Regions from separate parts of the Pseudomonas sp. P4_C8 genome, predicted to be linked through region 2. Evidence: predicted binding sites of a transcription regulator. Region 2 holds the regulator's gene; the other holds the start of a gene.
What was found. The regulator sigma-54, encoded in region 2, starts transcription at its own class of promoters, with help from an activator protein. The targets are predictions, from matches to a motif close to ANTGGCATNNANNTTGCTNT.

Region 1 (7,296 bases), on a different contig from region 2:
CCAAGACCCAGGGTTTCCTGGTGCGCTCGGTGGAGCGCATCGTCAACATGAACTGGGAGGAGATTCATCCGCCACCCAAGGGCACGGGGCGCGATCATTACCTGACGGCTGTGACACGGGTCGACAACCAGCTGGTCGAAATCATCGACGTCGAAAAAGTGCTGGCGGAAGTAGCGCCGACACCGGAAGCGATTTCGGTCGGTGTGGTCGATGTCGAAACCCAGCACAAGGCCTTGTCCTTGAAGGTCTTGACGGTCGATGACTCGTCGGTGGCGCGCAAACAGGTGTCTCGTTGCCTGCAAACCGTCGGCGTTGAAGTGGTGGCGTTGAACGACGGCAAGCAAGCACTGGATTACCTGCGCAAGCTGGTCGACGAAGGGAAAAAGCCGGAAGAAGAGTTCCTGATGATGATTTCCGACATCGAGATGCCGGAGATGGACGGGTACACGCTGACGGCCGAGATCCGCAACGACCCTCGCATGCAAAAGCTTCATATCATCCTGCATACTTCGTTGTCGGGGGTTTTCAATCAGGCGATGGTCAAGAAAGTCGGTGCCGATGACTTCCTTGCCAAGTTCCGTCCTGATGACCTGGCATCCCGGGTAGTCGACCGGATCAGAGCAGCAGACATCAGCTAGGGGCCTTCTGCCCCCGGTGGTTCACACGATTTAAGAGGCGGCATCTTTGTCTACGGGTAATTTGGATTTCGAACAGTTCCGGGTCTTCCTGGAAAAAGCCTGTGGCATTTTGCTCGGTGAAAACAAGCAGTACCTGGTCTCGAGCCGTCTCAACAAACTGATGGAACAGCAGGGCATCAAGTCGCTGGGTGAGCTGGTCCAGCGTATTCAGACCCAGCCACGCAGCGGTTTGCGCGAGATGGTGGTGGATGCCATGACCACCAACGAAACGTTGTGGTTTCGTGACACCTATCCCTTCGAAGTGTTGAAGAACAAGGTGTTGCCGGAAGCGATCAAAGCCGCACCCGGTCAGCGCTTGCGGATCTGGTCGGCGGCCTGTTCGTCGGGTCAGGAGCCCTACTCGCTGTCGATGTCCATCGATGAGTTCGAACGCGTCAACCTGGGCCAATTGAAGATGGGCGCGCAGATTGTGGCCACCGATCTGTCCGGCACCATGCTGGCCAACTGCAAGACCGGCGAGTACGACAGCCTGGCGATTGGCCGTGGTCTGTCGCCCGAGCGCCTTCAGCGTTACTTCGACCCGAAAGGGCCAGGGCGCTGGGCGATCAAGGCGCCGATCAAGAGCCGGGTGGAGTTTCGCTCGTTCAACTTGCTGGACAGCTACGCAGCTCTGGGCAAATTCGACATCGTGTTCTGCCGCAACGTGCTGATCTACTTCTCCGCCGAGGTGAAGAAAGACATCCTGTTGCGCATTCACAGCACGCTCAAGCCAGGTGGCTATTTGTTCCTCGGCGCTTCCGAAGCGCTGAACGGTTTGCCGGATCATTACCAGATGGTCCAGTGCAGCCCGGGGATCATTTACCAGGCGAAGTGATTGTTCACCGGCAATACAAAAAAACGGGAGTCCTCAGGGGCTAATGCCGATCAGTTAAGCCCTTTCGCTTGACCTTTGGCCGCAAGAAATCAAAATCCGATGCCTGTATCGGCATCGGATTTTTTTCATGTGCAGTTCAAGCCCGTCATCAGATCAGGGGTCCGGACATCCTTGAACAATAGATATTGCTTGTCGCCCTCCCATGAAGATGACAGGCGCTTGGCAATATCAATCAAAAGTATATTTCCCCTCTACCATGAATATCGGTTCTCTCCAGTTAGGGCCCCTCCTAATCCCGGTTCCATCCATTTTTACAAATCCAGCGTCACGCATTTTCCAAACAAGATGCAATAATCCCATGTTGTCTCCCACATGCGCCCAACTAGCCCGATTATAAAGCCCGTCAAGCCGAGGAAGATCGATACCTAGTTCATTTTTGGTAAGAAATAGAATTACCTCTTCAGGTTTCTCGTTGAGCACGATGGTTGTTATGACACTCATTGCTTTGCCCCTCCCAACTGTTTGTATTCTCTCTCTGTCTGCTTGTTATCTGCTTCTATAGCTTCAGGCGTGTAGAGCAACTCAAACTCACCCTTTAGTTTGTAGTCTTCTAGTGTTGCGGCGTGAGTATTATTCCAAATGACACCGCCATCATTCGGCTTTACACCATCCGCCACACCTAATGCTCTGAAACGTTCAAGCTCTCTCAGCTCATGAGTATAGAAACGTTTGTCGATAGCCGTAGTTATCAATTCACCTCGCAGATTTTTTTCCAATCGGTCAACCATGATGGCATTGGCGTCCGAAGGGTCGAAGCGGCCCGTATGCAATTTGACAAGGTCAATACCCGCTTTCGTCACGGTAGCATTGGTCCAATCCAAATCCAGAATTGGGCCTCCAGCTTTGGCAGGATTGAAAAATCGACCGCTGTACTTCCCTCTCGTGGTAGCCCCTTCATAAGGACTATTGAAAACAATGTAAATCGGCGGCAAGCCGCTGTTGACCGGAAAGCAGTAAATACAATCCCTGAAGTCGGGTAACTCGAACGCAGGCAATGGTTCGGGCCGCACGAGTAGTGGCAACAGTTCAACGCCACTGTAATGCGGTACTTCCACTGGTCTAGCAGGTGAAGTTGTCGAACTGCTTTCCCAGTGGATAATTGGAAAACCGAGGGTGATGGGCGGTGTGTCGGCGGAGGTGAAACTGTAGCTGTTAGTCTTCTGGTCGAACTCCAGCGCCCGAACTGGCACCGCTGATGAAATGCTCCCTCCCGCCGGTGTTGCAACGAGGGTGTATTGGCCAAGGTCACCATAAATCCGGTAGGGAAGATCGATGGTTCCTTCGGTAGCGGCGATTTCATTCAGGTTAGACGGTGCATCTGGCAAGACTGTACTGCCAGATAGTTTGAGAGCCGTTTGAGGATAACGCTCGCCGTTACCCAGAGCGGGTGAATAGAGCAAAGCCCCGATCCCAATCGCCGTCGCTCGACTGAGAAGTACGTCCCCCAGCCCTGTCAACAACAAAATGCTTTTACGGATGGCTGCCTCGAAGGTCCAACCGTCCGCGTTTTGGAGAGTAGCGGCACCCGCCACAGTGACCACCTGCGCGGATTGACTAAGGGTTAAATTGAAACTGTAGGCAGTTTCACCTCTAGCCAAGGCAGAATGGATCGCAGCATCTATAGCTGGAGAAGCGTCCTCTAAAATGGAAACAGCCTCGACAAGGATTCGTTTAATGTAGGCGGCTGTCAGAGATTTCAGAAAGTTTTCGTAATAGGCTCGGCGCTCCTCCTCGTGTTCTACTGTATCCAAATAAGCCGCGAATAACTCGGCACTTTCCATACTGTCCAATGACAATGCATCTATGCCAAAAAAACTATCTGCTTCATACCAGCTGCTACTCATTCTAATTTGTTGCAGGAGCTTGACAATAATGGCTTTCTTTTTTAAGGCGTCCTCCAGTTTATTGAATGGGTGGGTATCAGTAGACGAGCCTATGCGCCCCTCTATTTCATTTCGCACGCCCGACGTGCCATTCGAAAAAACACTTCCTATCTGATCTTGCACCGAATGTGCTATGGCTACCAACTGTGCATATGCGTCGCGCTCTTGGTTGATGGTTTCAATTTTGTGAGCCACAGTAATCGTCGGAATAGCTCCATTCCAATTCAGAGCGCTGTCAAAATTTGATATATCGATAGATTTTTGCATGCGGCATTCCTTGCCATGATTTGAATTCCAATTAGCAGAAGCGCCTAGTTATGCCGCAACAAGGGCGCCACATCAACAGTAGAATATTTACTGTTGATGTCGTGATTGAAGATTGGGTAATTACAATGTGAGCGGGCTGTATTTGGCTGCGTAGCAGTCATCGCCAGCTCCTACAACGACCGGCGCACGATTCGAGAAAGCGGCAGAAAAGCGGCAGATGGCGGAGACCGGTTGCCGCTTTTCTGGCATTGCCGCCTTGCCACTCCCCGCAAAGCCCCGGTTTATGGGCTTTTTTTATTTGGCACGCCGCTTGCTTTGTCTCTGTTACGAAAAATCAGGTCACCCGAAGGTTTCCCGACATGAGCATCAGCTTCGATAAAGCGCTCGGTATCCACGAACAAGCCCTGGGCTTTCGCGCTCAGCGTGCCGAAGTCCTGGCCAACAACATCGCCAACGCCGACACCCCGAACTACAAGGCTCGGGATCTGGACTTCTCGAAAGTGCTCGCCGCACAAAACGAGAAAACCAAGAGCGGTACTTTTGCCTTGAACATGACCAACAGCCGTCACATCGAAGCTGAAGGCCTGGGCAATGGCGACGAGTCGCTGCTGTATCGCACGCCGATGCAACCGTCGATCGACCAGAACACCGTGGACGCCCAGCTGGAACAGTCGAACTACGCGGAAAACGCCGTCGGCTTCCAGGCCAGCTTCACCCTGCTCAACAGCAAATTCAAAGGGCTGGTATCAGCCCTGCGCGGAGAGTAAGTCATGTCCCTATCCAGTGTTTTCAACATTGCCGGTAGCGGCATGAGTGCTCAAACCACTCGCTTGAATACCGTGGCCTCGAACATCGCCAACGCCGAAACCGTTTCGTCGAGCATCGACCAGACCTATCGCGCCCGTCACCCGGTGTTCGCCACCATGTTCCAGGGCGGCCAGAACGGCGGTAGCGATTCGCTGTTCCAGAGCCAGGACGCTGCCGGTCAAGGCGTGCAAGTACTGGGCGTGGTCGAAGACCAGAGCAACCTTGAAGCGCGCTACGAGCCGAACCATCCGGCTGCTGATGCCAAGGGCTACGTCTACTACCCGAACGTCAACGTCGTCGAAGAAATGGCCGACATGATTTCCGCGAGCCGTTCGTTCCAGACCAACGCCGAAATGATGAACACCGCCAAAACCATGATGCAGAAGGTCCTGACTCTCGGTCAGTGATAAGGGGCGACTCTGATGAGTGTTATCGATACGACCAGTGGCTTGAGCCTCAATGATGTTTTGGCCAATTCTTCGGTCAAGACCAACAATACCAGCAGTGATGGTCTGGCTTCAGCGACCCAAAGTGCCGCTGGTAAAAAAGAGTTGGGCAAAGACGCGTTCCTGCAATTGCTGGTGACCCAGCTGAAAAACCAGAACCCGCTTGAACCGCAGGACAACGGCGCGTTCGTCGCTCAGTTGGCGCAGTTCAGCAGTCTGGAAGGCATCACCACGCTGAACGATACGGTCAGCGGCATTGCCGGCAATTACAACTCCTCGCAAGCGTTGCAAGCCTCTTCGCTGGTAGGCCGCTCGGTTATCGCCCAGACCGACACCGCAGTGGTTGATACCTCCAAGAGTTTCAACGGTACGGCAGTCGTGCCGGCATCGACGGACCCGGTGACGGTCAAGATCACCGATGCCGATGGCAAAGTCGTTCGCACCATCGACCTGGGCAGCCAGCCAGCCGGCAACGCCAGTTTTATCTGGGACGGCAAGAACGATGCGGGCGAAGTGGCCGCGGCCGGAACGTACAAGTTCGCCGCCACCGCGACTTACGACAGCCAGGCGACTTCGCTGGTGACTTACCTGCCGGCAACCGTCAACAGCGTGACCATCAGCCAGACCGGCGGTGAGTTGATGCTGAACCTGGCCGGCCTGGGCAGTGTTGCCCTGTCCAAAGTACAAACCATCGGTATATAGAGCCGACTAACACGGCACAAAGGAGTGGAATATGTCTTTCAATATCGGCCTTAGCGGTCTCTATGCCGCCAACAAACAACTGGACGTAACCGGCAACAACATCGCCAACGTCGCGACCACCGGTTTCAAATCCTCCCGTGCAGAATTCGAAGACGTGTACTCGGCCACCCGCCTGGGCACCGGCAGCAAGACCATCGGCAACGGCGTGCGCCTGGCCAACGTTTCCCAGCAGTTCAGCCAGGGCGACGTGAGCAACACCGGCAACGTGTTGGACATGGGTATCCAGGGCAACGGTTTCTTCATCCTCAGCGACAACGGTTCGATGAGCTACACCCGTGCCGGCACGTTCAAGACTGACGCCGAAAATTACGTGGTCGATAACAACGGCAACCGTTTGCAGGGTTATGGCGTAGACGCCAACGGCAAGATCATCAACGGCGTGCTGACCGACTTGAAAATCGATACGTCGAACCTGACACCGCATGCGACCACTCGTGTCGATCAGACGATGAACCTGAACTCCTCGGACGCACTTCCAACCGTGACGCCGTTCAACGTCAAAGACACCAACAGCTACAACAAAACCATTTCCACCCCTGTGTACGACACGCAGGGTAACAAGCACTCGATGGACCAGTACTACGTAAAAAATCCGGGGGCCAACTCCTGGACTGTTTACACCTACATGGACGGCCGCAGCCCAAGCGACCCGACGCAAAACCCACCGGAGCCGATGATAGCGGACATCACCTTCAATCCGGATGGCAGCATCAATACGCTGACGACCCCTCCACCTCCAGCCACGGGATGGACGCTGACCGGTACCACGCTGACCATGACAGGCTGGAAGCCGGGCGTGGTGGTTGACGCCAACGCCAACCCGCCAACCTGGGCCCTGAACGGCTCGGACGCCGCTGCTGGCGGTGTTGCGTTCGACATGGGTAAAACCACTTCGTACGCTTCACCGACCGCACGTACTGCGCAGTACCAGGACGGCTATGCCACTGGCCAGATTTCCAGTCTGACCATCGACGAAAGCGGTGTCATGACCGCCAATTTCAGCAACGGGCAAACCAAGGCCGTCGGCCAGGTAGCCGTGGCCAGCTTCGCCAACGAACAAGGCTTGCAGCCAATTGGTGGTACCCGCTGGAAAGAAACCTACTCTTCGGGCGTGGCCGGCGTCGATGCACCGAAAACCGGTACGCTGGGTTCAATCGTGTCCAACTCGCTGGAAGAGTCCAACGTCAACCTGACCAACGAACTGGTTGATTTGATCAAGGCGCAGAGCAACTACCAGGCGAACGCCAAGACTATCTCCACCGAAAGCACCATCATGCAGACCATCATTCAAATGGCTTGATGCCTGATAGCGCTACTTGAAGAACCCCTCGTAAGAGGGGTTTTTTTATGGGCGGGATTTGTCTCGGGTCCTGACATCCTGGTTGTCTGTATTGGCCTTATCGCGAGCCGGCTCTCAGCTTTGTAGTTGTTCGAGCTGACGCCATCGCGGGCAAGCCTTGCTCCTACAAGATTGGTGCCGTGTCCAACAAACGCGGCAGACATAAACTCTGTAGGAGCAAGGCTTGCCCGCGATGGCGTCATCGTCAGCACCACAAAAC
Region 2 (7,296 bases):
ACGCGTCGACGCGCCACAGCTTGAGCTGCGTGATGATCGCCGAGGCCGACGGTCAGATGCAGCGCGATTACTGGTACGACGTAAACCGTCAGGGCAATTTGCTGGCCGACCCGGTGAGCATTGGTCAGCGTGCCGCGCAACGGGCGGCGAGCCGTCTGGGTGCGCGTCCGGTGCCGACCTGCGAAGTGCCGGTGCTGTTTTCCGCTGAGTTGGCCGGTGGTTTGTTTGGCAGCTTCCTCTCGGCCATTTCCGGCGGAAGTCTGTATCGAAAATCATCGTTCCTGGAAGGCACGCTGGGTCAGAAGCTGTTCCCGGAATGGTTGACCATCGACGAGCGTCCGCACTTGATGCGCGCCTTGGGCAGTTCCGCATTCGATGGCGATGGCCTGGCGACTTACGCCAAACCGTTCGTCGAAAAGGGTGAGTTGGTCTCCTACATCCTCGGCACGTACTCCGGGCGCAAGCTCGGCATGCCAAGCACCGCCAACGCTGGCGGCGTGCACAACCTGTTCGTCACCCATGGGGACGAAGATCAGGCCGCGTTGTTGCGCCGCATGGGTCGTGGCTTGTTGGTCACGGAACTGATGGGCCAGGGCCTGAACATGGTCACCGGCGATTACTCCCGAGGCGCGGCGGGTTTCTGGGTCGAGAACGGTGAGATCCAGTTCGCGGTGCAGGAAGTCACCATCGCCGGCAACATGCGTGACATGTTCAAGCAGATCGTTGCGGTCGGTAATGACCTGGAGTTGCGCAGCAACATTCGCACGGGGTCGGTGCTGATCGAGCGGATGACGGTGGCGGGTAGCTAACCCTTACCGCTTAAAAAAGGCGCGCCACCCAATTGGGTGGCGCGCCTTTTTTATGCGCCTTGCACCGTCCCCTGTGGGAGTCAGCCGCCTATGCGGACGTTGTAGCAGCTGGCGAAGCCTGACGCAGCTTGCGGCAGCTGCTACAGAGGGCAGTTTTTACTCGCCTTCTTCGAAAAAGTTATTGATCAACGCCACCAGCGCATCCAGCGCTTCCTGTTCTTGCTCGCCTTCGGTACTCAAGTGAATTCTGGTGCCTTTGCCGGCGGCGAGCATCATCATGGCCATGATACTTTTCCCGTCAACCATTGATTCTGGCGTCTTCCCTGCCCTGATCTGACACGGATACTTACCCGCCACTCCAACAAATTTTGCAGAAGCACGGGCATGCAGGCCCAGCTTGTTGATGATTTCGATTTCCAGAGCAGGCATCGCGATGTGAATCCTTTAGCTGAGGTCGCGGTGGCGGACCTGGACGTTCTTCAGGGATTGTTGCAGGACCTGGCCCAGACGTTCGGTCAGGTAGACGGAGCGATGATGTCCTCCGGTGCAGCCAATGGCGATGGTGACATAAGCGCGGTTGCTCGCGGCAAAGCGCGGCAGCCACTTGAGCAAATACGATGATATGTCCTGGAACATCTCTTCGACGTCCGGTTGGGCTGCCAGGTACTCGGCCACCGGTTGATCAAGCCCGGACTGAGCGCGCAATTCCGGCTTCCAATAAGGGTTGGGCAGGCAGCGCACGTCGAACACCAGGTCTGCGTCGACCGGCATGCCGCGCTTGAATCCGAAAGACTCGACCAGGAACGCAGTACCGGCTTCCGGCTGGTTCAACAGGCGCAGCTTGATGGTATCGCGCAGCTGATACAGGTTCAGGTGGGTGGTATTGATTTTGAGATCTGCCAGATCGGCGATCGGACCCAGCAGATTACTTTCGTCCTCGATGGCTTCTGCCAACGAACGGTTGGCGTTGCTCAGCGGGTGACGACGGCGGGTTTCGGAAAAGCGCTTGAGCAGGGTTTCTACGTCGGCGTCCAGGTACAGCACATCGCACTTGATATGCCGGCTCCGGACTTCATCCAGCAGTTCGGGAAACCGCGAAAGGTGACTCGGCAAGTTACGCGCATCAATGGATACGGCGACCAGCGGTTGTGCCAGTTCGGTATGAATCAGTGCGCGTTCCGCCAACTCCGGCAGCAGGCCGGCGGGCAGGTTGTCGATGCAGTAGTAGCCGTTGTCCTCGAGAACATCGAGGACGGTGCTTTTACCTGAGCCGGAGCGGCCGCTGACTATGATCAAGCGCATGATTACTGACCGTTTTGCTCGTCCAGGACAACCTGATACAAGGCTTCGTTGCTCGGAGCGCTGCGAAGACGATCACGGACTTCCTTGCGATCGAGCATGCTGGCGATCTGGCGGAGCAGTTCCAGGTGCGCATCGGTAGCCGCTTGCGGGACCAGCAGTACAAACAGCAGGTCAACCGGGGCGCCGTCGATGGCGTCGAAATCAATGGGGGCGTCAAGGTGCATCAAGGCGCTGATGGGTGACTCGCAGCCCTTCAGGCGACAGTGGGGGATGGCGATGCCGTTGCCAAAACCGGTCGAGCCGAGTTTTTCACGGGCAATCAATGCCTCGAAGACATCTTGCATCTCCAGATCCGGCACTTCCCGGGCGATCAGGTTGGCAATTTGCTCGAGGGCTTTCTTTTTACTGCCGCCCGGCACGTTCACGAGGGAACGGCCGGGGGTCAGGATGTTTTCAAGTCGGATCATGGGTTGGGAGTGTTAACGACCGGTCGCACCCTGGAGGAGGCTCTGGGTCTTTTCCTTATGCTTTTTGAGTTGTTTATCCAGCTTGTCGGTCAGTGAGTCGATCGCCGCGTACATATCGGTATGTTCCGCGTTTGCGACCACTTCATTGCCGGGAATATGCAGGGTGGCTTCGATTTTCTGCTTCAGCTTCTCGACCGTCATCGTGACCTGCACGTTGGTGATCTTGTCGAAATGCCGCTCTAATCGTTCGAGTTTTTCGCCGATGTAGGTGCGAAGAGGTTCGGTCACTTCCAGTTGGTGTCCACTGATGTTGACTTGCATACAGCTTCTCCTTCGTTGCCAGTGCATAAAGCGGTAGATCAAATGATCTACCACTGGAACGCTGTGGCGTGGCTCTACATCAACCGCTTGCGTTCGCTCGAAGGCGCGATCCCGAGGGACTCGCGGTACTTGGCGACGGTGCGGCGAGCCACCTGAATGCCTTGTGCCTCCAGTAAACCAGCGATCTTGCTGTCACTCAACGGCTTTTTCTGATTTTCCGCGGCAACCAGCTTTTTGATGATCGCGCGGATCGCTGTGGACGAGCATTCACCGCCTTCGGAGGTGCTGACGTGGCTGGAGAAAAAGTATTTCAGCTCATAAATACCCCGTGGGGTATGCATGAATTTTTGCGTGGTCACCCGTGAAATCGTCGACTCGTGCATGCCCACGGCTTCGGCAATGTCATGCAGGACCAGTGGTTTCATGGCTTCGTCGCCGTATTCCAGGAAGCCGCGCTGATGCTCGACGATCTGGGTGGCGACTTTCATCAGTGTTTCGTTACGGCTTTGCAGGCTCTTGATGAACCAGCGGGCCTCTTGCAACTGATTGCGCATGAAGGTGTTGTCGGCGCTGGTGTCGGCGCGACGGACAAACCCGGCGTATTGGGCGTTGACCCGCAGTCGTGGTACTGATTCCTGATTCAGTTCCACCAGCCAGCGTTCGTTGTCCTTGCGCACGATAACGTCGGGAACGACGTATTCGGCTTCGCTGGATTCGATCTGCGAGCCGGGGCGCGGGTTGAGACTCTGGACCAGCTCGATGATCTGTCGCAGTTCATCTTCCTTGATCTTCATCCGGCGCATCAGCTGGGAGTAGTCGCGGCTGCCGAGCAGATCGATGTAGTCGCTGACCAGGCGTTTGGCTTCGGCGAGCCAAGGCGTATTGGCTGGCAATTGGCGCAATTGCAGCAGCAGGCATTCGCCCAGGTTACGAGCGCCGATACCGGCCGGCTCGAATTGCTGGATGCGGTGCAGGACGGCTTCGATTTCGTCCAGTTCGATGTCCAGTTCCGGATCGAAGGCTTCGAGGATTTCCTCGAGAGTTTCATCCAGATAGCCCTGATTGTTGATGCAGTCGATCAGAGTCACGGCGATCAGGCGATCGGTGTCGGACATCGGTGCCAGGTTCAGTTGCCACAACAGGTGGCTTTGCAGGCTCTCGCCGGCCGATGTGCGAGTAGTGAAATCCCATTCGTCGTCATCGTTGCTCGGCAGGCTGCTGGCGCTGGTCTGGTAAACGTCTTCCCATGCGGTATCGACCGGCAGTTCATTGGGAATGCGCTCGTTCCAGTCGCCTTCCTCGAGGTTGTCCACCGTGGGGGCGGTTTCCTGGTAGGAGGGTTCCTGAATGTCGGCGTTGGGTTGCTGCTCGGCTTTGTCGGCCAAGGGGTCGACGTTGTCGAAGTCGTCGCCTTCTTCCTGGCGTTCGAGCATCGGATTGGACTCCAGGGCCTCCTGGATTTCCTGTTGCAGGTCCAGGGTCGACAATTGGAGCAGGCGGATGGCCTGTTGCAGCTGCGGTGTCATCGTCAGCTGCTGGCCCATTCTCAAGACTAGCGATGGTTTCATGGCAGGGGCTTAACACCTTATTCGCCGGCGCACATGCGCCATCCACTACAGGGCGCCGGAGCGCCAAACATAAGCAAATTATATGCCTGAAACTGAAGTGTTTGCCTAGAGCGCTGTAACAATAAAAACCTGTTGATTTTTACTGTGATAAGCGCTCAGTCGACTAGCCAGACACATCAACGCTTACAGGCGGAACTCATGGCCCAGATAGACTTCTTTAACCAGGTCGTTGGCCAGGATAGTGGCGGCATCGCCTTCGGCGATCAGCTGGCCATCGTTGACGATGTAGGCGGTTTCGCAGATATCCAGGGTTTCACGGACGTTGTGGTCAGTGATCAGCACGCCAATGCCCTTGGCCTTGAGATGGTAGATGATCTGTTTGATGTCGCCGACCGAAATCGGGTCCACGCCGGCGAAGGGTTCGTCGAGCAGGATGAATTTCGGGTTGGTAGCCAATGCCCGGGCGATTTCCACGCGGCGGCGTTCACCGCCCGACAGGCTCATGCCGAGGTTGTCGCGGATGTGGCTGATGTGGAATTCCTGCAGCAGGCTTTCCAGCTCTTTGCGACGTCCGGCCTTGTCGAGTTCCTTGCGCGTCTCGAGGATCGCCATGATGTTGTCGGCGACCGAGAGTTTGCGGAAGATCGACGCTTCTTGCGGCAGATAGCCGATACCGGCCTTTGCACGACCGTGCATTGGCTGGTGGCTGACGTCCAGATCGTCGATCAGCACACGGCCCTGATCGGCCTGCACCAGGCCGACAATCATGTAGAAGCAGGTGGTCTTGCCGGCGCCGTTGGGACCAAGCAGGCCGACGATTTGACCGCTGTCGATCGACAGGCTGACGTCACGCACGACCTGGCGGCTCTTGTAGCTCTTGGCCAGATGCTGAGCTTTCAGAGTTGCCATTACGGGGCCTTTTGCTCGTCGGTTTTCTTCTTCGGCTGGATCACCATGTCGATACGCGGACGCGACTCGGTCACCTTGCTGCCGGTAGCGCGACCGGCGCTGGCAAGCTTTTTCTGGGTGTCGTAGACGATTTTCTCGCCTAGGGTGATGTTGTTGTCCTTGTCGACAACTTTTGCCTTGTCGATCAGTACTACGCGATTTTGCGCGGCGTGGTACTGGATGGTCACACCCCAACCCTGGACAGGCTTGGGGTCGCCTGCAGTTTGCAGTTGCTCGAAGTAGGCCAGATTGCCCACCGAGGTCACCACGTCAATGTCGCCAGTCGGGGTGCGGGTCATGGTCACTTTATTGCCGGTAACCTTCATCGAACCCTGGGTGATGATCACGTCGCCCGTATAGGTAGCAACGCCGTTCTTGTCGTCCAGCTGGGCGTCGTCGGCTTGTATGCGGATAGGCTGCTCTTGATCGTTCGGCAGAGCCCAGGCGCTCACGCTTCCCAGTGCTGCGCCCAGACTGAGCAAAATAGGGAGGGTTTTAACGAGCCTCATACTGTCCTCTTACGTTAGATAGCAGGTGTATCCTGCTTTCTTTCAAGTACGCTTTCATTCCGATGCCTGTCGATACACCGCCAGCGCCGTCGATACTAACGGGTTGATCGGTCTGCGCATATTGCTGCTGCGGGAACACAGTCATACGGGTGGTGGTAATCAGGGTCCTGCGGTTTTTTTCGTCGAAACGGGTGATGCGTACCGAATCGATCAGCTCGACCTGGGTGCCGTCCGGGTTGACTTCCCCGTGTTCACTCTGGACGTGCCAGGGAAACTCGGTGCCGCGAAACATGTTCAGGTCCGGATTGGTCAGCAATGTGACCTCGGACGCTTTCAGGTGTTCGACCTTGTCGGACGTCATTTCGTACTGCAATTTGCCGTCCGGCAGGAACTGCACGCTGTGGGCGTTGGTCGCGTAATAGTCGATCGTGCTTTCATCGACCTTGACCACAGGTTTGTCGAGGAAGCGTTCCGGGCTGATGTTCCAGTAGCCGACCGCAGCGAACAGCGCGGCGATGCAACTGAATAACAGGATGTTACGAAACTTTTTGCTCAGCATAGTCGGCTCACAGGTACGCAGCGTTGGCCGCATCGAGGCGGCCCTGGGCGCGCAGGATCAATTCGCAGAATTCGCGAGCGGCACCCTCGCCACCCCGGGCAACGGTAATGCCATGGGCGTTTTCACGCACGAAGCTGGCGGCGTTGGCTACCGCCATGCCCAGGCCGACGCGGCGAATCACCGGCAGGTCCGGCAAGTCGTCACCGAGATAGGCAACTTGTTCATAGCTTAGGTTGAGTTGAGCCAGAAGCTCGTCAAGCACCACCAGTTTGTCTTCGCGCCCCTGATAAAGGTGGGGGATGCCGAGGTTTTTCGCTCGTCGTTCGACCACCGGGGTTTTGCGGCCACTGATGATAGCGGTCTGCACGCCCGCTGCCATCAGCATCTTGATGCCTTGGCCGTCGAGCGTATTGAATGTCTTGAATTCACTGCCGTCTTCGAGAAAGTACAGGCGCCCGTCGGTCAGCACGCCATCGACGTCGAACACCGCGAGTTTGATCTGTTGGCCGCGTTGCAGCAGGTCCGTGTTCATTACATTACTCCCGCACGCAGCAAGTCGTGCATGTTCAGGGCGCCGACCGGACGGTCTTCGCTGTCGACCACCACCAGCGCGTTGATTTTGTGGTCTTCCATGATTTTCAGGGCCTCGGCGGCGAGCATTTCGGCGCGGGCGGTCTTGCCATGAGCGGTCATGACCTGTTCGATGGTGGCGCTGTGGATGTCGATGCTGCGATCCAGTGTGCGACGCAAGTCACCGTCGGTGAAGATCCCGGCCAGTTTGCCATCAGCTTCCAGAATGACGGTCATGCCCAA

Region 1: the regulator sigma-54 is predicted to act here: its motif matches at 4,020-4,039, upstream of flgB (flagellar basal body rod protein FlgB).

What each region holds. Positions count from the first base shown of each region.
Region 1 covers NZ_JBFUIH010000067.1:22,062-29,357, reverse strand. Annotated here, with positions in the region: gene AC1DWM_RS27900 (chemotaxis protein CheV) at 1-638, shown strand, start outside; gene cheR (protein-glutamate O-methyltransferase CheR) at 685-1,512, shown strand; gene AC1DWM_RS27890 (hypothetical protein) at 1,741-2,013, opposite strand; gene AC1DWM_RS27885 (S-type pyocin domain-containing protein) at 2,010-3,722, opposite strand; gene flgB (flagellar basal body rod protein FlgB) at 4,082-4,489, shown strand; gene flgC (flagellar basal body rod protein FlgC) at 4,493-4,936, shown strand; gene flgD (flagellar hook assembly protein FlgD) at 4,952-5,677, shown strand; gene flgE (flagellar hook protein FlgE) at 5,709-7,037, shown strand; gene AC1DWM_RS27860 (DMT family transporter) at 7,296-7,296, opposite strand, start outside.
Region 2 covers NZ_JBFUIH010000014.1:68,975-76,270, reverse strand. Annotated here, with positions in the region: gene pmbA (metalloprotease PmbA) at 1-809, shown strand, start outside; gene AC1DWM_RS11330 (HPr family phosphocarrier protein) at 966-1,238, opposite strand; gene rapZ (RNase adapter RapZ) at 1,254-2,111, opposite strand; gene ptsN (PTS IIA-like nitrogen regulatory protein PtsN) at 2,114-2,578, opposite strand; gene hpf (ribosome hibernation-promoting factor, HPF/YfiA family) at 2,591-2,899, opposite strand; gene AC1DWM_RS11310 (RNA polymerase factor sigma-54) at 2,974-4,467, opposite strand; gene lptB (LPS export ABC transporter ATP-binding protein) at 4,651-5,376, opposite strand; gene lptA (lipopolysaccharide transport periplasmic protein LptA) at 5,376-5,924, opposite strand; gene lptC (LPS export ABC transporter periplasmic protein LptC) at 5,911-6,483, opposite strand; gene AC1DWM_RS11290 (KdsC family phosphatase) at 6,491-7,015, opposite strand; gene AC1DWM_RS11285 (KpsF/GutQ family sugar-phosphate isomerase) at 7,015-7,296, opposite strand, start outside.